DNA from 3 places in the Bradyrhizobium sp. BR 1432 genome. Region 2 is predicted to be linked to each of the others. Evidence: riboswitches for the same ligand, from Rfam matches in the RefSeq annotation. Region 2 holds a riboswitch; each other region holds the start of a gene.
What was found. A riboswitch is a leader RNA that binds a small molecule or an ion and turns the genes downstream of it on or off. The one in region 2 is predicted to bind S-adenosylmethionine.
Positions count from the first base shown of each region.

Region 1: it holds a riboswitch for S-adenosylmethionine, as region 2 does, so the genes downstream of both, metX (homoserine O-acetyltransferase MetX) here and ACSKB8_RS28770 (hypothetical protein) in region 2, are expected to answer to the same signal.
Region 3: it holds a riboswitch for S-adenosylmethionine, as region 2 does, so the genes downstream of both, ACSKB8_RS12110 (O-succinylhomoserine sulfhydrylase) here and ACSKB8_RS28770 (hypothetical protein) in region 2, are expected to answer to the same signal.

Region 1 covers NZ_JBPUGF010000003.1:1,172,689-1,179,973, reverse strand. Annotated here, with positions in the region: gene ACSKB8_RS05730 (gamma-glutamylcyclotransferase) at 1-418, opposite strand, end outside; gene ACSKB8_RS05725 (DUF2125 domain-containing protein) at 600-1,784, shown strand; gene ACSKB8_RS05720 (prephenate/arogenate dehydrogenase family protein) at 1,913-2,848, opposite strand; gene hisC (histidinol-phosphate transaminase) at 2,845-3,942, opposite strand; gene ACSKB8_RS05710 (chorismate mutase) at 3,976-4,824, opposite strand; SAM riboswitch at 5,007-5,086, shown strand; partial or broken gene metX (homoserine O-acetyltransferase MetX) at 5,178-6,381, shown strand; partial or broken gene metW (methionine biosynthesis protein MetW) at 6,383-7,044, shown strand; partial or broken gene ACSKB8_RS05695 (alpha/beta fold hydrolase) at 7,152-7,285, opposite strand, start outside.
Region 2 covers NZ_JBPUGF010000003.1:5,944,284-5,951,568, reverse strand. Annotated here, with positions in the region: gene ACSKB8_RS28780 (AMP-binding protein) at 1-957, shown strand, start outside; gene ACSKB8_RS28775 (N-formylglutamate amidohydrolase) at 1,190-2,002, opposite strand; gene ACSKB8_RS28770 (hypothetical protein) at 1,999-2,253, opposite strand; SAM-I-IV-variant riboswitch at 2,382-2,489, opposite strand; gene ACSKB8_RS28765 (HEAT repeat domain-containing protein) at 2,714-3,178, opposite strand; gene ACSKB8_RS28760 (glycoside hydrolase family 15 protein) at 3,192-5,012, opposite strand; gene ACSKB8_RS28755 (zinc-dependent alcohol dehydrogenase family protein) at 5,706-6,719, shown strand.
Region 3 covers NZ_JBPUGF010000003.1:2,537,045-2,544,329, reverse strand. Annotated here, with positions in the region: gene ACSKB8_RS12140 (SRPBCC family protein) at 1-35, shown strand, start outside; gene ACSKB8_RS12135 (hypothetical protein) at 149-655, shown strand; gene ACSKB8_RS12130 (MATE family efflux transporter) at 746-2,191, opposite strand; gene ACSKB8_RS12125 (hypothetical protein) at 2,537-3,589, opposite strand; gene ACSKB8_RS12120 (PAS domain-containing protein) at 3,694-4,107, opposite strand; gene ACSKB8_RS12115 (2'-deoxycytidine 5'-triphosphate deaminase) at 4,215-5,351, opposite strand; SAM riboswitch at 5,432-5,511, shown strand; gene ACSKB8_RS12110 (O-succinylhomoserine sulfhydrylase) at 5,583-6,770, shown strand; gene ACSKB8_RS12105 (SGNH/GDSL hydrolase family protein) at 6,900-7,285, opposite strand, start outside.

The DNA.
Region 1 (7,285 bases), 4.8 Mb from region 2:
CCGTCGCGGTGACGTAGTCCCGATTGGCGCCGGACTGGCCATGGCCCTGGATGACATGGCTGTGCTGCTCGGTGAGCGACAGCCGGCCGGCATATTGGACATGGCCGCGGTCGACGACATAGGTGAGTGCGGAGACGCGCTGGCGCGCATCGTTCTCCAGCCACACCGAGCGCATCACCTCGCGGTAGACCGAGGTGACCTGCTCGCGTTCGCGCAAATAGGCGACGACCTCAGTGCGGTTCTTCTCGGCGACGCGGAAGGCAATGCCGCGGCAGGCGCCGCCGCGGTCGAGCCCGAGCACCAGGCCCGGCTTCTCCGGCGTGCCGCGGTGCACGAAGGAATAGACGCAGAGCGCGCGATGCTCGCCGACCAGCCGCGCCGGGACGCGCTCCTCGAATTCGAAGCCCGGCCGCCACATCAGCGAGCCGTAGCCGAACACCCAGAGGTCGTCCTTGGCTGTGGTGACGGAGGGGAGGGGATTTCCGACATTTCGGGCACGGCTACCAGAACCGTGCCCCCAAGCGAAGCGAATTCTCCGCCTTTCGTCGGGGGCCGGCCTCGCTTACATTTGCCTGAATCTGGGGGCAAAGGGTCGCCGCATGTCCAATATGACCGTTGCCGCAGGCCGCCGCTCCCGTTGGGGCCTTTTCATCGCACCCGTTCTCGTCCTGATCCTCGCCGTCGCCTGGAGCTGCTTCTGGTTCTATGCGGCGTCGCAGGCCGAAATCGCCGCAGACGCCTGGCGCGCGCAGGAGACCAAATCCGGACGCATCTATGATTGCGCCAAGCGCTCGATCGCGGGCTTCCCGTTCCGCTTCGAGGTCCAGTGCTCCGGCGCCAGCGTCGCCCTGGTGTCGCAGAATGCGAGCAAGACGCCGTTCACGGCGAAGCTCGACAACATCCTGGTCGTCGCCCAGGTCTACGACCCCAAGCTCGTCATCGCCGAGTTCTCCGCGCCGGCGACGCTGACTGACGGCGTCACGCAAAACACCTTCGTGGTGAACTGGAGCAAGGGCCGCGCCAGCGTGGTCGGTCTGCCGGCCGTGCCGGACCGCGCCTCCATCGTGTTCGACGATCCCAGCCTCAACCGCCTCGACGGCAGCGTCCAGGTGCCGCTGGCGCGCGCCAAGCAGATCGAGCTGCACGGCCGCCTCGCGGAGGGATCGCCGTCCGATCACCCGGTGATCGAGACCGTGCTCCATGTCGCGCAGGGCAGCATCCAGGGCGTTCATCCCTTGCTCGCCGAGCCGTTCGAGGCGGACACGCGCGCGAAGGTCACCGGCCTCTCCGACCTCACGCCAAAGCCCTGGCCGCAGCGCTTCCGTGAGATCCAGGCCGCCGGCGGCCATATCGAGATCGTGCAGTCGCGGATCCAGCAGGGCGAGATGATCGCGGTTGCGGCCGGCACGCTTGGCCTTTCAGCCAATGGCCGGCTCGACGGCGAATTGCAGATGACGGTGGCGGGCCTCGAGCGCGTCATCCCGGCGCTCGGCATCGAGAAGATGCTGGAGGAGGGCGTGCCGCAGGCAACGCTCGACCGCGTCGCGCCGGGCGTGAAGTCGCAGGATCTCAACAATTTGTTCGGCGCGCTCGACCGCGCCGTGCCGGGCCTCGGCAAGGTCATCAAGCAGAACGCCAATGCCGGCGTTGCCGCCGGCATCAATTCGATCGGCACCGAGAGCACGCTGGAAGGCAAGAAGGCGAGAAGCTTCCCACTGAAATTCGTCGACGGCGCCGTGCTGCTCGGCCCGGTCAAGGTCGGCCAGATTCCACCGCTGTATTAAGGGCGGTGATTTGCGCCAGAACTCTCCACACCGTCATTGCGAGCGCAGCGAAGCAATCCAGACTGTCTCCGCGGAGGTATCCTGGATTGGTTCGCTACGCTCGCAATGACGAAGAATGAGCAGTTTCGCTACGGCTTCTTCAGCGCCGCATGGGGCCGGCCGAAATCCGCCGCGGCCGAATCCTGGCCGATCTCGACGATGCCGCGGCGGATGGCGCGGGTGCGGGTGAAGTGGTCGAACAGCGCCTCGCCGTCGCCGCGGCGGATCGCGCGGGTGAGCTTGGCGAGGTCCTCGGTGAAGGTGCCGAGCATTTCCAGCACGGCCTCCTTGTTGGCGAGGAACACGTCGCGCCACATCGTCGGATCGGAGGCTGCGATGCGGGTGAAATCGCGAAAACCGCCGGCGGAAAATTTGATCACCTCGGATTCCGTCACCTGCGCCAGCTCGTCGGCGGTGCCGACGATGGTGTAGGCGATCAGATGCGGCAGGTGACTGGTGATCGCGAGCACGAGATCATGATGATCCGGCGTCATCACCTCGACCTTGGCGCCCATCGCCGCCCAGAAGGCGCGCAGGCGATCGGTGGCAGCCGCATCGACGCCTTCCGGCGGCGTCAGGATGCACCAGCGGTTGATGAAGAGCTCGGCGAAGCCGGAATCCGGACCCGAATGCTCGGTGCCCGCCACCGGGTGCGCCGGCACGAAATGCACGCCCTGCGGCAGATGCGGGGCCATGTCCCTGACCACCGCGCCCTTGACCGAGCCGACGTCGGAGATGATCGCGCCCGGCTTGAGATGCGCGGCGATCTCCCGCGCCACCTCGCCGCAGGCGCCGACGGGAATGCAGAGGATGACGAGATCGGCATCCTTCACCGCCTCCGCATTGGTTGCCACGACGTGGTCGACGATGCCGAGTTCGGCGACCCGCGCGCGCGTCATCTCCGAGCGCGCAGTGGTGACGATCTCGCCAGCTAAACCCTGGAGCTTCGCCGCACGCGCGATCGAGCCGCCGATCAGGCCGAAGCCGATCAGCGCGACGCGCTGGAAGTGTGTCTGCGCACTCATTTGCCGGCCATGAAGTCGCGCAGGGCCTCGATCACGAGGCGGTTAGCCTCCTCGGTACCGATGGTCATGCGCAGCGCATGCGGCAAGCCGTAGTTCTTCAGCGCGCGCAGCACCAGGCCCCGTTTGGTGAGGTAAGCGTCGGCATCGTCCGAGGTCTTGCCCCTGTCGGTCGGGAAGTGGATCAGCACGAAATTGGCGACGCTCGGCGTCACCTTCAGCCCGAGCTTGCCGATCTCTTCGGTCAGCCGATTGCGCCAGGTCTCGGTGAACTGCTTCGACATCGCCTGGTGCGCGGTGTCCTCGATCGCGGCGACCGCGGCATACATTGCCGGCGTCGACACGTTGAAGGGACCGCGGATGCGGTTGACAGCGTCGATGATGTGCTCGGGGCCGAACATCCAGCCGATGCGCAGCGCCGCAAGACCGTGGATCTTGGAGAAGGTGTGCGTCACCACGGTGTTCTCGGTGGTGGCGACGAGCTCGATCCCCATCTCGTAGTCGTTGCGCGAGACGTAGTCGCAATAGGCGGCATCCAGCACCAGCAGCACGTGCGACGGCAGGCCGGCGCGCAGGCGCTTGACCTCGTCGAACGGCAGATAGGTGCCGGTCGGGTTGTCGGGATTGGCGAGCCAGATCAGTTTTGTCCGCGGTGTCACGGCCTTGAGGATGGCGTCGACGTCGGCGGTGAAGTTGCTTTCGGGCGCGACCACGTTCTTGGCCCCGTTCGCCATGGTCGCGATCGGGTAGACCAGGAAGCCGTGCGTGGTGGAGATCGCCTCGTCGCCCTGGCTGAGATAGGTGTGCGCGAGCAGATTGAGGATCTCGTCCGAGCCGGCGCCGCAGATGATGCGGTTGGGGTCGAGCCCGAAGGAACGCCCTATCGCCTCGCGCAGCACGCGTGAGGTGCCTTCCGGATAGTCTTCCAGGTGATCCGCCACGTGCTTGAACGCCTCGATCGCTTTGGGCGAGGGTCCGAACGGCGTCTCGTTGGCCGAGAGCTTGAACACCTTGCGGCCCGGCTCCGGCACCGGGCTCTTGCCGGGCGTGTAGGGCGCAATATCGAGAATGCCGGGATTCGGCACGGGGCGGGACATCTTAAACTCCGGATTGGCGGGACGGCTCGCGACTTACGATTTCGGCCCGGTCGGGGGCACCGTATAGCGCGTTGCGTGGCTGCCGACGAGAGCCGTGGAGCGCACCGAGGCCCTCGCCTCGATCAGGGCAGCCTTGATTTTGTCGATGCTGGTCGCGCTCGTGACCGAGACCAGTAGGGCGGCGCCGTCAAAGGCGGTATCGGGCACCGCCACGATCTCGGCCAGCGGCGACAGCGCGCGCGCGACGTCGGCGTTCCAGCCCGAGACGCGGACGCTGAAGGTCTCGACCTCCGTCACCAGGGCGCTGTCGGCGACCCGCGACACCGCGAACACGGGCATCGCGGCCGGATGGTCGGCGCGCTCGACGAAGGGCAGCCGCGCGATGATCTTTGGCGCACCTTCTTCCTCGAGCGACAGCCACCACGGCGTGCGGCTCGAGGTGGCCGAGACCAGCGCCAGATCGCCCTTGGACTTCGCTACCGCCTCGACCGCCGCCTGCGCGCTGAAATGCGCGACGTAAGGCACGGTGAAGCCGAAGTGGAAGCGCGCGGAATCGCGCATCGCCGGCTCGCTCACCGAGATGTCGGCATGCACGGAGAAAGGCGCCTGCACATAGGTGAAGGTCGAGATGATGACGCGCCAGATGCTCTCGACCGTGTCGAGCGGCAGGATGCCGCGATGGCGCTGCACGAGGTCACGCATCATGGCGGCCTCACGCGCCGGGCGGAACGCCGAGCCGACTTCCTGGGTCTGCTTCACCTGGATTAGACGGTCGATGATGTCGCCGCGCAGCATCAGGAGGCGATGCATGCCCTCGTCGATCGCGTCGATCTCCTTGCGCAATTCCTGAAGCGATGGTGGCGCGGGCGGACGTTGGGACATGACTGACAAAGAGCTGTTGAGAGGTGCCGATCCGCAAAAGCGGTCAGCTGCGGTCTATCCTGATTAGGCAGGATAGGCAGCGAAAGCAAAGAGAAATGACGGCCTTTTCGATCGACCGCTCGGAGGCAAATCCGGTTGATCCGGGCCGCGACTTGACGAAAACCGCCCCAGACGGTAGTTTTTGCCTGTTCCGTGGTCATTTGAGCCGGCCGGCTTGCAGCCACGTTAAAAAACTCGCTAAACAGGCCGGGGACGCTTCCGATCCCGGCCGAACCTATCGTTCAGGCCGGGTTTTTCATGGCCTGATGTCACTGCGGTCTGAAGTCCGATCGCAAACGAGGTCGATGGTCAAAATGGGTAGCGTCAAGTCGATACCGAGTCCTGCGATCAGCACCGATGATCGGTCGCACGAGGTCGATCATCCGAGTTCGCAGATTATGTATTTCGGCGCCGATCAACCGCTACGGCTCGATTGCGGCATCGATCTGTCGCCGTTCCAGATCGCCTACCAGACCTATGGCGAATTGAACGCCGATCGCTCCAACGCCGTTCTGATCTGCCATGCGCTGACCGGCGATCAGCATGTCGCCAATGTGCATCCCGTCACCGGCAAGCCCGGCTGGTGGGAGACGCTGGTCGGCCCCGGCCGTCCGCTTGATCCTCAACACTACTTCATCATCTGCTCCAACGTGATCGGCGGCTGCATGGGCTCGACCGGGCCGGCGTCGATCAATCCCGCCACGGGCAAGGTCTGGGGCCTCGATTTCCCTGTCATCACCATTCCCGACATGGTGCGCGCGCAGGCGATGCTGATCGACCGGCTCGGCATCGACACGCTGTTCGCGGTCGTGGGCGGGTCGATGGGTGGCATGCAGGTGCTGCAATGGACCGCGGCCTATCCTGTTCGCGTGTACTCCGCACTGGCGATTGCTTGCTCGACGCGGCACTCGGCGCAGAACATCGCGTTCCACGAGCTCGGCCGCCAGGCGGTGATGGCCGATCCCGACTGGCACAATGGCGGCTATGCCGACCGCGGCATCCATCCGCATCGCGGGCTAGCGGTCGCGCGCATGGCGGCGCACATCACCTATCTCTCCGACGCCGCGCTGCACCGAAAATTCGGCCGCCGCATGCAGGACCGTGAGCTGCCGACCTTCTCGTTCGATGCCGATTTCCAGGTCGAGTTCTATCTGCGCTACCAGGGCTCGTCCTTCGTCGAGCGCTTCGATGCCAACTCCTATCTCTGACCTGACGCGCGCGATGGATTATTTCGACATCGCCGCCGACCATGGCGGTGTGCTGGCGAAGGCGTTCGCCGGCATCAAGACGCGCTTTTGCGTGGTCTCCTTCACCAGCGACTGGCTCGTCTCGACCTCGGAATTGCGCGCCCTGGTGCACGCGCCCTGAATGCGTCGAGTGCTCGGGTGTCGTTCGCCGAGATCGAGACCGATCGCGGTCACGACGCCTTCCTGCTCGACGTGCCCGAATTCTTCGACATCGCGCGCCTTCCTGCAATCGGCAGGCAAGGCACGCGGGCTCGACGGCAGAGGTGGCTAAGATGTCGGTACAGGAAGTGCTGCCGTTGAATGGCGTTGCGGCCGGGCCGTCCGGTCAGTTTCGCGCCGACCATCGGCTCGTGGCCGAGATGGTCAAGCCGGGCTCGAAGGTGCTCGACGTCGGCTGCGGCGAGGGCGATCTGCTCCAGCTGCTGGAAACGCGCGGCATCGACGGTCGCGGCATCGAGCTGTCGCGCGAGGGCGTCAACCGCTGCGTCGCCAAGGGGCTTGCGGTGGTGCAGGGCGACGCCGACACCGACCTCGTCAACTATCCCGACGATGCCTTCGACTACGTGATCCTGTCGCAGACGCTGCAGGCGACGCGGCAGCCGCGGGTGGTGCTGGAAATCTGCTGCGCATCGGCCGCCGCGCCATCGTCTCGTTCCCGAATTTCGGCTTCTGGAAGATGCGGCTCCAACTCCTGATCGGCGGCCACATGCCGCGCACCGAGAACCTGCCGGCGACCTGGTACGACACCGCCAACATTCATTTCTGCACCATCAAGGATTTCGTCGAGCTCTGCGACGAGATCAACGTCAAGATGGAGCGTTCGGTGGCGCTCGACCTCTACGGCCGCCCGGTGCCGCTGAACCTGCCGTGGTGGGTGTGGAACATGTTCGGCGAGCAGGGCGTGCTCTTGCTGAGCCGCGGGCAGGGAAAGTAGCTTTTCGTCATTGCGAGCGCAGCGAAGCAATCCAGAGTTTTTCCGCGGGGGATTCTGGATTGCTTCGCTGCGCTCGCAATGACGGCGTGTGTGGCGACGCCTTCGTTCTAGTGCGCCACCGACCGCGGATCGCGCACCGGCCAGCGGCCCGCTTCCACCAGCGTGACGAACCGCTCCACGCTCTCGTTGAACAGCGCGGGCTCCTCGAGATTGAGCACGTGGCCCGACTTCGGAAACATTG
Region 2 (7,285 bases):
CTTCCGCTGTTTCATGTCGGCGGGACGGGGCCGAGCTACGCCATGCTGATCAACGGCGGCTCCATCGCCATGGTTGACCGTTTCGATACCGGATCATTCTGGTCGACGGTGGCCAAGACCAACACGACGATGGTGATCCTACTCGGCGTGATGGCGAGCTTCCTGATGAAACGGACGGACAATGGCGATGAGAAGGACAGCCCGCTCAAGAACGTCACCATCATTCCCTTGAGCGAGGAAGGGATCACGTTCGGCAAACGCTACGGCGTCACGACGCACACGCTCTTCAACATGTCGGAAGTCTCCTGCCCGCTGGCGACAGAGCCGAACCCGACCGTCGCAGCCGCCTGCGGCAAGCCACGGGCCGGTGTCGAGGCCCGACTCGTCGACGCCCATGACTGCGAAGTTGCGGTTGGCGAGATCGGGGAACTGGTCCTGCGAACCGACACGCCCTGGGCAATGAATCACGGTTACAACAAGGCCGCGGAGGCCACCGCGCTCGCCTGGCGCAATGGCTGGTTTCACACGGGCGACGCCTTCCGCATCGACCAGGACGGAAATTACTTCTTCGTCGATCGCTTCAAGGACGCCATTCGCCGGCGCGGCGAGAATATTTCCTCGTTCGAGGTCGAGCTCGAAGTCGCAGCCCACCCGGCCATTCGGGAGGCTGCCGCGGTCTCCGTGCCCAGCGAACATGGCGAGGACGACGTGCTCGTCGCAGTGTCCCTCGCCGAAGGTCAGACCCTGGATCCCGCGGACCTCATCCACTTCCTCAGGCCAAGAATGGCTCACTTCATGGTGCCGCGCTACGTCCGCATCCTGAGCGATCTGCCAAAGACGCCAACTAACAAGATTGAAAAATATCTGCTGCGCAGGGACGGGGTTACGTCCGACACGTTTGATCGCGATGCGGCTGGGATTGTCATCAGGAGTGAGCCTGTACGCTCACCGCGCTAGCGCGCTCTCTTCGACGCAGGCGCTCACCCGGATGCCCTACTTAGCGAAAGCCCACCCCAGCTTTGCGTACGTTATACCACGCAGCACTACCCCATGAACGCCTGCACCAATGGACAGCCCTTACCAGCGAGTGAACGCAAAAACACCAGGCAGGAAAAGCGTCGTCGCTTCCAGCGTGAATATGGCGGCTCGAGCAAAAAAACGGAACGCGAGCCTCGGCTCTGCTCTATGGCTATGCAGAAAGGAGGAAAGTCGCCGCAGTTGACACAAGACTGCCAACGGCTTCCCTGCACTTCTCAAAGCTGACGAGACGATCGCCCGTAAGCTCGTTCATGTAGACCCGCCGGTTCACCTCTATCATTAGCGATTGAACCCTCATGTCGGCACGGTAGTGTTTCGCCGGAACGAGCGCGCCCGAAAATGGTCTGTCAGCAGCAACGGTGAACCCGAGTTTCCTTGCAGCGTCTGCAATTGCTCCACTCAGTCCATGCGCGGTGTGGAGAGGATCCGTCCCAATGCAGATTTCGGGTCTCCGCGGGTCCTGGTCAGGCTCGTGCGGTAGCGGACGATCAGCGAAACTGTGGCAATCGATAATGAGGCAACGGTCTTCACGGCGGAGCACCTTGTCCACGGCCGACGTGAGTAACTCATGATGCGGCCGATACCACCGCGTCATAATACGCTCATGTTCAGGCGCCGAAGCTGTGGCTCGCAGGCGTCTCCCGGTGCTGGTTGCGGTGTAGATCGCGCCCATGCCGCGGCCTGCCATCGGCTCGTCTGCATCGTCTGAAAAGCGTTCCACGTCGCATACCAGCCGGCTGACTGGAAACACAACTCGCTCCGCTTCATGAAGCGTAGGTGGGAATAGCTCGTCGGTAAAAGCGTCCGTCATCCGGAGCAACTCAGTTTCGAGCTCACTCTCGCCGAGAGACAGTCGCGCGCGCTCATCGGCCGGAATCAGGCGAGAACTGTGGGGAATGTGCAGCACAGCGATCTTTCTCGCATCCATCCCGTTTCGGATTTCGGTGCTCTGCCTAATGGTCATTGCCAGTTCTCCCCATTCCGGATGGCCCCCGGCGCGCCGGGCTGGTCATCGATCCAGCCAGTTTGGCGCGCGTTGCTGACCAGTCGCTCCACTTCATTCGAGGTCACGGCCCTGTTTTTTAGCCGGACCGTGATCCGGCCTCGGGCAAGCCCGGTGGCGAGAGCATTATAGAACAGGCGCTGGACAAAGCCGGCCGATGGGCGGCCGGTTTCAGCGATCACCATGCTGCGGATTGGCATGATGCGGCCCACGCGGACAATGGCTGGAGCGGGAAGGGAAGACGCGGCCAGTCCGATGATGACACGGCGCCGCGTTGGCGGAGCGGAATACAGACTTAAAGGTGGGATAGACATGTTGCCCCCTGAGCTTCGCCGGAGGCTGGTACTGCCTGGATTGCCACTGAACAGCCCCATCCCACAAGTGTGGATACCACCTTACCGCAGCGGGCAGGTTGGTGAAGGTACCAGCCTTCGTCTTGATGTACCTTGTACATGGGAGGCGAACGAGAAACGTTCAAGTAGCGCCCGCCGGTCTGCTCTCGCGTCCAGAGATTCGGTTCCTCGACGTCGAAAGAGAATCATCATCCCTAAATTGGCGCCTGACCTCGTAATCGGGATCCGGCGACGAACGAGCGCAAATATACCTGCCCGATCACGCGCCATCGCAAGTGAAGCTGATCAGCTATCTCGAAGATAGGTTTAACTGACGAGCTCAAGTGGACAAGGACTTCAGCTCCGGCGGCGGGGCGCCCTTCCCCTCGAGCATCCCCAGCGCCAGCGCGGCCTCCACCCGCACGCTCGGATCCTTATCACCCGCTAGCTGTCGGAGGGGGATGAGGGCTTGTTCGATCCCCGGGAAGGTCGGACCGAGGCGCCCGAGGTGCCAGGCCGCCAGGCTGCGGACGAAGGCAAGCTCGTCGCCTAACTCCGCAATAAGGACGGTGACCGACTCTCCACCCAGCGGCGCCACCCGGGCGAGGGCCGCCGCCGCCCAGACGCGCACGAACTCAACCGGGTCCTGGAGGGCCGCAGCGAGGTCGGACACAGCCTCGGTTGCCGCGGGGCCGATCTCGCCCAGGGCATATGCGCCGAGGCGGCGCTGGAGCGGATCGCTGCTCGAAAGCTCCCCCACCCAGTCTGCGATGGAAGTCCCTAGGTAAGTGACCTGCGCGCTCATGGTCCGACCCTACTCAAGGCGCCACGCCGAGCCGGCGGTCCAGGTTGAACGCGGCGCTGATCAACCCGATGTGAGTGAATGCCTGCGGGAAGTTGCCCAGCGCTTCGCCACGCGGACCCGTTTCCTCGGCGTACAGGCCGAGGTGGTTGGCATAGGTCAGCATCTTCTCGAAGATGAAGCGGGCCTCCTCGGCGCGGCCCGACCGGGCCAGCGCTTCCACCAGCCAGAACGTACACATATTGAACGTCCCCTCGCTCCCGGTCAGGCCGTCGCCGGCTCCTCTGCCGATCTCGTAGCGGTGCACCAGGCTGTCGGAGACCAGCTCCGCCATGGTCCGATCGAGCGTCCCGCGCATGCGGGGGTCAGTCGGCGACAGGAAGAAGACGAGCGGCATGATCAGGTTGGACGCATCCACCGCGTCGGTGGCGAAGTGCTGCACGAAGGTCTGCCGCTCCGTGTCCCAGCCGCGCGTCATGATGGCCTCGTAGATGCGGTCTCGCTCCGCGGCCAGGCGGGTGCGGTCCAGCGGCAGGCTCCGCTTCTGCGCAAGGCGGATCGCTCGGTCCAGCGCCACCCAGCACTGCACCTTGGAGTAGACGAACTGCTGCTGTCCACCGCGCACCTCCCAGATGCCATCGTCGGCTCGCTCCCAGTTGTTCGCCACCCAGTCGAGCATCTTGCGCAGGTGGCACCAGAAGTCATAGCCGGTCGGCGTCCCGTACTTGTCGTACAGGTAGACGGCGTCCATCAGCTCGCCATAGATGTCCAGCTGCAGCTGCGCGGCAGCGGCGTTTCCGACTCGCACCGGACGCGAGCCGCGGTAGCCATCGAGGTGGCCGAGGACCTCCTCGGGTAGTTCGTGCCCGCCGTCGATGCGGTACATAGTCTGCAACGGGTTGCCCCGGGCGCCCTCGACGGCCCGCTGTTCCAACCAGGCCATGAACTGCTCCGCCTCCGACGTCAGCCCCAGGCGCAGGAAGGCGTAATTGGTGAAAGCGGCGTCGCGCACCCAAGTATAACGATAGTCCCAGTTGCGCACTCCGCCGATCTCTTCCGGCAGCCCGCAGGTCGGCGCCGCCACGATCGCGCCGGTCGGCGCGAACGTCAGCAGCTTCAATACCAGCGCCGAGCGGTGGACCATCTCGCGCCAGCGACCTGAATAGTTGCACTTTCTCAGCCACTGCCGCCAAAAGGCCAGGGTTTGCGTCAGGGCCTCCGTGCCGACCAGCCGCGCCTCGAGCAGGACGCCGTCATGATCGCTATCGTGGCCGTTCTCCTCCACCTGGCGGAGGATGAACGTGGTCGTCTCGCCGGGGTTGAGAACGAACTCGGCAGCGACGCCGTCGCCCTGCCGACCAAGCGGGAAGCGGCTGACTAGCGAGACTTTCATGCCTTGCGCCTCGAAGATCGCTCCCCGGCCCTCCAGGACGACCTGGTGGGGCCGGCGGGCGAAGTCGAAAGCCGGCCGGCAGTCGAGGCGGAATCGAACCGACCCGCGCACCGCCCGCACTACCCGGACGATCTGGTGGATCTTTCTGATCTCGCGCGGGCCTTGGACCGGCATGAAGTCGACGACCTCACCAACGCCCTGGTCGCTAAGAAAGCGCGTCACCAGGACGTTGCTGTCAGGCATGTACATCTGTTTGTGCTGCGCCTCGTAGAGACTGGCGATGCGGAATGAGCCCCCTTTCTGGTCGTCGAGGATCGCCGCGAAGACGCTCGGTGAGTCAAAGTGCGGCAGGCAGCACCAGTCGATGGACCCGTCGATGCCGACCAGGGCAATGGTGTGCAGGTCGCCGATGACGCCATAGGACTCGATCGGCTTGTAGCCCATGATCTCGTCTCCTCCGCACGCTCGACGCTGATCGAGCCCCATGATGGGCATATCGTCAATGCCCTGAGGCGGAGAAAAGAGACAGCGGATATTCAACTTTTTTGCTCGCTTATCTCGCTCGCGGCCCCCTCGCCAGTAAAATTTCTGAAATTCGGAACTCTAAAGCGTCCGAAAAACATCGTTTGCATCGACTGATCCAATACAGGGTCGCTGGAAATTGCGCACGCGAGAGCGAAGTCTAGCAATCTCTTCCCGCGAGAACCTTTCGGCTGCTGCGGGGCCTTCGCAACAGTAGTCGGATCCGCAACTCGGGAACTGCGTCCGCTCAACCCGGAGAGCGGCACTATTCGGCATGTCGGCGCTTGGCCTTTGGACATGCGCGTCCGGTCGAATGTCCGCTTCGCGCCAAGAGCTGCCCTCCCCGCTGGGTTCGGTTTTGAGCCACACTCGAACTCAGTGACCTTTCGACCTCGGGCAGGTATGCTCAACGACGCAGGGATAACGGCGGTTTTCGAATCCGGAATATTCGGCGCCCGGATCTCTGGATGAGCCGGACGAGACCGCATTTGGGAGTCGTCGCACTGCTGTCGCAAGCCGCCGGGCCCCTTCGTGCAGACGGTCAGGAGGATTGAGCGTGACATTCAAGCGAATGCCGTTTCGGTCTTGACCGGGCGAACACAAGGAAACGCGACAATGAAGTGCTTCGAATTGCAGGGACCGGATGGGGTCGAGGGACTCAAGCTGGTCAACAGACCCGTCCCGCAGGCCGGACCGGGCCAAGTGCTGGTGCGCATCAAGGCTGCGACGCTCAACTATCGCGACCTTCTCACGATCAAGGGCGGGTACGGTTCGCGTCAGAAATTTCCGTTGATACCGGTTTCCGACGGTGCCGGCCTCGTGGAGGCCGTCGGTCCGGATGTGAAGGCATTCGCGCCTGGCGATCGCGTCGTCGGCAGCTTCTTCGAGACATGGATCGGCGGCGAACCAAGTGCGGCGAAGATGCAGGGAGCCCTCGGAGGCGCTGTCGACGGCGTCCTCGCCGAGTACCGCGTCTTTTCATCGCAAGCGCTGGTCCGAACTCCGGATCACCTCTCCGACCTCGAGGCTGCCGCCCTGCCCTGCGCGGGGCTGACCGCATGGAGCGCGACGGTCAAACTCGGTGGCGTGAGGGCCGGCCAGACCGTCCTGACACAGGGCACCGGCGGCGTATCGATCTTTGCACTTCAGTTCGCGAAGATGTGCGGCGCGCGCGTCATCGCCACCTCGTCGAACGAGGCCAAGCTCGAACGGCTGAAATCTTTGGGGGCCGATGTCACAATCAATTATAGGACGGCGCCCGACTGGGGCAAGAAGGCGCGAGACCTTACAGGCCAAGGCGTGGATCTGGTCGTCGAGGTCGGCGGCGTCGGCTCGCTCGACGAGTCGATCCGGGCGATCCGCATCGGCGGGACGATCGCCTTCATCGGCGTGCTCGCCGGACCGCCGCCGGCCGAACTGCGCCTGCCCTTGATGGTCATGCAGCAGCAACGACTGCAGGGGGTCACCGTGGGCTCAGTCGAAGACCTGCAGGCAATGTGCGATGCGATCGCCATCAATCGAATGAGGCCCGTGATCGACAAGACCTTCCCGTTCGACCAAGTTCCGGAGGCGTTCCGTCACATGGCTAGCGGCGCGCACTTCGGAAAAGTGGCCATCGCGGTCGAATGACGGACGTTGTAGAGCGATCTCTGTCCAACGGTGGAGCCGACCGCTATCATCAAACGCGGGAAATCGCGGAATATCGCAGAGTGGCGCGGAAAATCGTGGCCCGGGGTGGCCGGGAGCGACTCGCCCCCCAGCGTTACAGTTCTTGATCTTCAGTTTGTTCAAAGCGGCCCGGTCTCCTTAGCCCAAGTCCGGCTCTCGCCCTTTCGCACGCTATCGTACGCCGAACTACTCCATCGGCGTAACGTCTGTTGGACATCCGTACGGGGTTGACGACATTCGCCGACGGGGTGAGAGGAAGTGCGCGGGATTGCGCGGTGGGTGCCGTCGGCGAAGCGGCTTAGACGTCCGTGCGGTGATTATGACTCTGGAGTAGTAAGCGGAAAGTTACAGCTGATCGGCCCGGGTTTGTAGGCACGGCTTGAAAACCACGCGCGGTAGCGCTCATCGGGTCGGGGCAAACGGCACTTTCGGCCACCTGAAGGCTCAAGATAGACCGGTGCCCACGACGATCCGGGCCGGCCTTGTGATCAAAATCAACTCCAAGGGCTTTAGCTCAAGCGGCCTCC
Region 3 (7,285 bases), 3.4 Mb from region 2:
CCTTGCACAGAGCGTTTCCTCTCGCGGTGGCCTGATCATCCTCTGTGGGTTTTGTCACAGAGCTCCGCCCTCGCCAGCCGTATCCATGGCGACGTGCGCCCGGTTGGCTCCGCTCTCCCGGCGGAGCCACGCACGCGAGGAGCATGCCATGAGAGGTGCGGACAAGGTGATCTGCCAGGCGGCCGCCGTGCTGCTGTTGTTTTGCGTCGCGAGTTCGCCGGCGAAGGCGCAGTTCGCAGGTTTTGGCGGCGGAGGTGCCGGCGGCGAGGACATGATGACCCGGATGGCTCCGATGCTGGAAATGATGAAGGCAAAGATGGGCAAGCGCCGCTTCGCCATGCTGATGCAGACCATGGGGCCGATGATGAGCCGCATGATGGAGAATGGCGGCGGCGGGCTTGGCGGGATGATGGGCGGCAGCGGCCTGTCCGGCGGCAATTTCGGCGGCGGCTTCGGTGCGCCGAACTACGGCGGTTACACCCCGATGGGTGGAGGCGGCTATATGCCGACCGGGCTCGGCGGCATGGGCGGCGGCGACATCATGGGCATGCTCGGTGGCGCCGGTGGCGGCGACATGATGGCGATGATCCCGCAATTGATGCGGCTCGCCAACACCGGCGGCGGTGGCGGCCATCGCCGCCATAGGCATCGCTAAAGCATGATCCGGAAAAGTGCGCAGCGGTTTTCCGAAAAGATCATGCTCAAACAACAACCTAAAGCGCGTTCATCCTAATCTCATCGCGCTTTAGTCGGCAGCACCTGACAGAGCTGGCCTGATCACAGGTTTCGTCTGGCGCGGTCCCCAGCGGGTCAGCACCACGCTGGAGCACGACAGCAGGCCGAGCACGACCATCGAGCTTGCGGCAAGCCAGAAGAAGCTCTGCGCGGTGGCATCGTGGGTCGACAGCCACCAGCCGAGAGCTGCGATGTAGATCAATCGCGCGGTCTGCGCCAGCACCGGCCCGATCACCTTGGCGGCGCCTTGCGAGGAGAAATACATCGTCGTTGCAAGGCCGAAGAAGGCGTAGAACGGTCCGACCGTCGAGAGATATTGGTGGCTCGCTGCGCGCACGGCGACGCTGTCGGTGAAGATGTTGACCCAGAGATCAGGGAACATCGCAACGAGGCATGCCGGCGCGCCGACCGCCACGAAAGCGGCAGCACTGGCGATCCAGGTGATGCGCCGGGCGCGCGCGATGCGACCCGCGCCGATCGCCATCCCGACCATTGGCACACAGGCGATGCCGAACGAGAACGCGATCGAGGTCAGCAAAAATTCCAGCCGCGCGCCGATGCCGTAGCCGGCGAGAATCGCGGTGCCGAACTTCGCCAGCATGTGGGTGAAGATCGAGATCGTCAGCACCGATTGCAGCGGCGAGAAGCAGGCGATGGCGCCGACCTTCAGGATGTCGAAAAACATCGCCCATTGGATGCGCAAGCCGCGCAGCCTCGGCGCGATGCGGGCGCGGCCGGAGAACAGGTACCAGCCCATGATGCAGATATTCATGGAATAAGCGATCAGCGCGCCGGCCGCGACGCCGCGCATGCCGAGCTGCGGCACCGGTCCGAGCCCGAGGCCCAGCGTGCCCCCGAGCACGACCTGCCAGGCCGCCGAGTTGAGGATCAACAGCGACGGCAGCTTCATGTTGCCGGTGCCGCGCAGGACGCCGGCCATGGTGTTGAGCAGCCAGGGCAGTACCGCGCCGCCAAAAAACACCTGCGTGTAGGCGATTGCGTGGGTCAGCACATTGCCGCGGCCGCCGAGCAATTCCAGCAGGCGCGACCCGAAGATCAGCATGCCCAGCATAAAGACGAGACCGAAGCTGATGCCGATCAGCATCGCGTGTACGGCGAGCGTTCCAGCGCGCTCGCGATCCCCGGTGCCGAGTGCGCGCGCGATGGCGGAGGCCACCGCGCCGCCCATGGCGCCGCCCGACATCGTCATGGTCAGGATCACGGTCGGAAACACCAGCGCCATCGCCGCCAGCGCCTCGACACCGAGCCGACCGACATAGGATGTCTCAGCGATCACCACGCACATGCCGGCCGATAACCCGATCACGTTCGGCCAGGCGAGCCCGAGCAGCGTGCGCAGGATCGGGCCGTCGGTCAGCGCGCTTCTGACCGGCCGCGGAGGCGGCGGCAGCGGGCGCTCCTGTGCATCGACCGGGATTTCCGCGATGTCGGACATGTCATCTCCCGGGCACAAGCGCCAATTGCGGCGCGGCAATGAACAGGTGTGCGAAACGATTTCTTCGCGCGGAAAGCGCAACAGGCGCTTGTTAGCATGCTGCGCAGCAATTCCTCCTGCGTCAGGTGCAGGCGTGCCCTGCGGCAGCGCATTTCAACCCGCGAATTGCGGCTTTCCTTCTCCCTCTCCCCGTTCTTACGGGGAGAGGGCTGGGGTGAGGGGCTGCTCCGGCAAAGGCAGTGACAGTTGGACTCGTGGAGACCCCCTCACCCGGAATTTGCTTTCGCAAATTCCGGCCTCTCCCCGCAGGCGGGGAGAGGCGAAGTGGTGCGGCGGCACCCTGGCCTATTCAATCGTCCAGACCAGCGGCGGGCGGCCGCCCCTCGCGGTGCGCATGCGCACGCCGATGTTTCGTCCGCATCCCGCAGCGAGGCCTTCGAACAGTCCTTCCAGCAACTTGGCGCAGGCGGGGTGATAGTCGGCGACGTCGTCCATCAACTTCCAGCTCTGCTGGCTTGTTTCGAACGCGCCTTCTGATTGCACCGTTTCGGCGACATCGTCCTGCGCGGCGAACAGCGCGTTCAGGAACGATGCAAATTCGCGCGCACCGCCACGGCTCATCGCCAACGCCGCCGCGACCTCGTCGAAATACTGCATGCCGATCAGCTTGCCGGTGAGGTGCAGGAGATAGCCGGCATCTTCCGGGCCGAACAGCTGCACCATCACCGGCGCGGCGGTGCGGACATATTCCATTGCGTAGTTGCGATAGGCTTTTTCCAGCCGCGGTTTCGGCCAGCTCGCAACCGGCAAAGCCGGCGCGGTCTTCGCATCGAACGTAGGGGCCTCCAGATGCCGCGCGAACACCAGGCGCTGGTCGAGCTCGAGTGGGTGATCGTATTGGTGGTAATAGCCTTCGAGACCGTCTTGGCCATCGACGCTCTGCTTGGTGCAGACGAAGCCGAGGCGGAGATCGCCGAGCGCGACGCCGTTGTTGGCGTGCCAGCCACGCAGCATCGCGCGGCTGACCTCGCCGGGCACGCCGCAGATCGCGGTGCCCTTCCAGATCCAGCGCGGCGGCGGATAGCGGATCCAGGCTTTGCGATCACTCTCATACATGTATTCGACATGCACGCCGCCGATCCAGTTGGAGAGATAGTGATATTGCGCAGCAGCCACCGCCGGCGGCAGATGACGGAGGCCGAGCTTTTCGAGCCCCGGCAGGAAGCGCTCCTGCTGCTGGCGGCGGAACACGCGGAAGACGAATTCAGCGGCATCCGCCGTGCCGCGCCGCGTGACCACGGTGAGGATCAGGCCCGTGAAGTAGGCGTGATAGAGATCCGCGACCGCGCGCCAGCGTTTCCATTGGGCTTCCTGCGCTGTGTCTGATGCGGCGGTCATGTTCGCTCCCGATCGTTGTTTCGATCGAGTGTGTCACTGCACCCGGTGACAGGCAACATGACGCGCATGCAGGCCGCCCTGCACGACGGCCCGTCAATTCCGCATCACGAATTTTGCGCGGCCTTGGCAGCGCGCTCGCGCTCGACGCGTTCCGTCACGTCGCGTGCCATCGCCACCGATCCCTGCACCGCTCCAGCGGCATCGCGCACCAGCGCGAAGGTCATCTCGATGTAGAGCTTGCGTCCGCTCTTGTGCAGCGCGCGTGTCAGCGTCGGACGCCCTGCAAGCTTCATCGTGCCGCTGGAAAGCGCAGCCTCAAAACCCCTCCAGTGTGCGGCGCGCAGATGCTCTGGAATGATCAGATCGAGATTCTGCCCCAGCGCTTCCCCGGCGGAGAAGCCGAACAGGGCGGCCGATGCCCGATTCCAGCGTGTGATTGTGCCGGAGCGATCCGAATAGATCAGCGCGTCCGCAACGTCGTCGAGGATATGTGCGTCGAGTTCGGATTGATCGGTCATGCCAACACCTTGTAGCCCGGATGGAGCGCAGCGTAATCCGGTATTGGTGCCACAAGCGAGAGAACTCCCGGATTACGCTTGCGCTCCATCCGGGCTACAGGATCGGGCTACACCCGAAAATGCTTCGATAGTTTGAGGCCCTGCGCCTGGTAGTTGGAGCCGATGCGCTGGCCGTACATGGCGTCGGGGCGCGCCAGCATCTTCTCGTAGACGAGGCGGCCGACGATCTGGCCGTGTTCGAGAATGAACGGCACTTCGCGCGAGCGCACCTCGAGCACGGCGCGCGCGCCTTGCCCGCCGGCACCAGCATAGCCGAAGCCGGGATCAAAGAATCCGGCATAGTGCACGCGGAACTCGCCGACCAAGGGATCGAACGGCACCATCTCGGCGGCGTAGTCGGGCGGGACCTGCACAGCTTCCTTGGAGGCGAGGATGTAGAACTCGCCGGGATCGAGGATCAGGCTGCCGTCGGGGCGGGCCGAGATCGGCTCCCAGAAATCCTCTACTGCATAGCCGGAGCGGCGGTCGACGTCGACGACGCCGGTGTGGCGCTTGGCGCGATAACCGACGAAGCCATTCGCTTTCTCACCCGACAGGTCGACGGAGACGGCGACGCCACCGGAGAGATCGGCATCGTCGATGTCGACCAGGCGTTCGGCGGCATGCAGCGCATCGAGCTCGTCGGCATTGAGGATGGCGTCGCCAGTGCGGAAGCGGACCTGCGACAGGCGCGAGCCCTCGCGCACCAGCACCGGAAACGTCTTCGGGCTGATCTCGGCATAGAGCGGGCCGTGATAGCCGGCGCCGATCATGTCGAAGCGGCGGGTACCGTCGGCGATCACGCGGGTGAAGACGTCGAGCCGGCCGGTCGAGCTCTTGGGGTTCGCGGCCGCGACGATCTCCGGCGGCAGCGCGAGGCTTTCCAGCAGCGGCACGATGTAGACGCAGTTGGTCTCCAGCACCGCGCCGTCGGCCAGGCTGAACTCGTGCAGCTTCAATTCGTCGATGCGTTCGGCGACGGTGGCGCCGGGACCGGGCAGGAAGCTGGCGCGGACGCGATAGGCGATGTCGCCGAGGCGCAAATCGAGGCTCGCCGGCTGGATCTGGCTCTCGACGAAGTCGTACGCGGGCAGGATGAGCCCCGCCTCCGCCATCGCCGCGATCATGCGGTCGGGCAGGATACCATTGGCGTCGGCAGCGACCGTGAACGTCAACCGGGGGTCCTCAGCAAGGGGCAAACGCATCCCGATATACGGGAAATACTAGCCTTTTACGGCTATCCGATGGACGCCTTGACGGAAAGGGCATTGCGGAATATGAGCATCACTTATCCCGTGGTGATTTGAGCCGGCCGGCTTGCAGCCACGTTAAATAAGTCGCTAAACAGGCCGGGACCTCGCTGATCCCGGCCCGTGGAGATATCCAGGCCGGTTTTTTGTGACCGTTCTCGCTCGACGGTCATGTCGGAGGGTCCTATGTCGAAGTCGCCTGCCACCTACCGTCCCGAAACCCGCCTGGTCCATTCCGGGACCCTGCGCTCGCAATATGGCGAGACGTCGGAGGCGCTGTTCCTGACGCAAGGGTACGTCTACAACAGCGCCGAGGAGTGCGAGGCGCGGTTCAAGGGCGAGGACCCCGGCTTCATCTATTCGCGCTACTCCAATCCGACCATCGCGATGTTCGAGCGCCGCATGATCGAGCTCGAAGGCGCCGAGGCGGCCCGCTCGGCGGCCACCGGCATGGCGGCGGTGACGACCGCGATCCTGGCGCCGCTGAAGGCGGGCGACCATGTGGTAGCCTCGCGGGCGCTGTTCGGCTCGTGCCTCTATGTGGTGCAGGATTTGCTGCCGCGCTACGGCATCGAGACCACGCTGGTCGACGGCCTCGATCTCGACCAGTGGCAGCAGGCGCTCAAGCCCAACACCAAGACGTTCTTCCTGGAGAGTCCGACCAACCCGACGCTGGATGTGCTCGACATCCCCGGCATCGCCGAGATCGCGCACAAGGGTGGCGCGCGGCTCGTGGTCGACAACGTCTTCGCAACGCCGATCTGGCAGAGCCCGCTCGCGCTCGGGGCCGACGTCGTGGTCTATTCGGCGACCAAGCACATCGACGGCCAGGGCCGCTGTCTGGGCGGCATCATCCTGTCCTCGGAAGCCTTCATCGCCGAGCACATCCACAATTTCATGCGCCAGACCGGCCCGTCGATCTCGCCGTTCAACGCCTGGGTCCTGCTCAAGGGCCTGGAGACGCTGGGCGTGCGCGTGCGCGCGCAGACCGACACCGCGGCGCGCATTGCCGAGGTGCTGGCCAGCCATCCGAAGATTTCGCGGTTGGTCTATCCCGGCCGCGCCGATCACCCGCAGGCGGCGCTGGTGAAGAAGCAGATGCGTGGCGGCTCGACGCTGGTCGGCTTCGAGGTCAAGGGCGGCAAGCAGGCCGCGTTCCGCGTGCTCAATGAATTGAAGCTGGCGAAGATCTCCAACAATCTCGGCGACGCCAAGAGTCTCGTCACGCATCCGGCGACCACGACGCATCAGCGTTTGAAGCCGGAAGACCGCGCCGCGCTCGGCATCAGCGAGGGCTTCATCCGCTTCTCCGCCGGGCTCGAGCATGCGGACGATCTGATCGAGGATTTGACCGCGGCGCTGGAGAAGGCGTGAGCGAGCCAAAGGCTCGGACTCGTAGGGTGGGCAAAGCGAAGCGTGCCCACCATTCACGATCACACTGCCGATAGATGGTGGGCACGGCGCGCGAAGAGCGCGCCTTTGCCCACCCTACGGCATTCATACCTACATCGGCCGATACGCCCGCACGTCGGCCGGCACGTTCACCCCGAGCTTGATCTGGCCGACGGAGTGGATGATGTCGTCGCCGAGGAGCTGGGCGAAGCAGGCATAGCCCCAATCGTTCATGTGTAGGCCGTCGGCGATGACGAAGCCCTCGACCGGGATCGCCTGCTTCTCGTGCCACTCGCGCATCACCTCGAAGCGCGGGAAGATGCCGACGTGACGGAGCTCGGCGACCTTGCCGAGCAGCTTCACCATCTTGCCCGCGCTCTCGGCGCGCTTGTTGACCGCCGGCGAATATTGCGGATCGACCAGCACGATGTCGGCGCCGCCCGCAGCCTGGATGCGGGAAATGCCATCCTCGACTATCTTTGCGGTCTCGCCGGGAT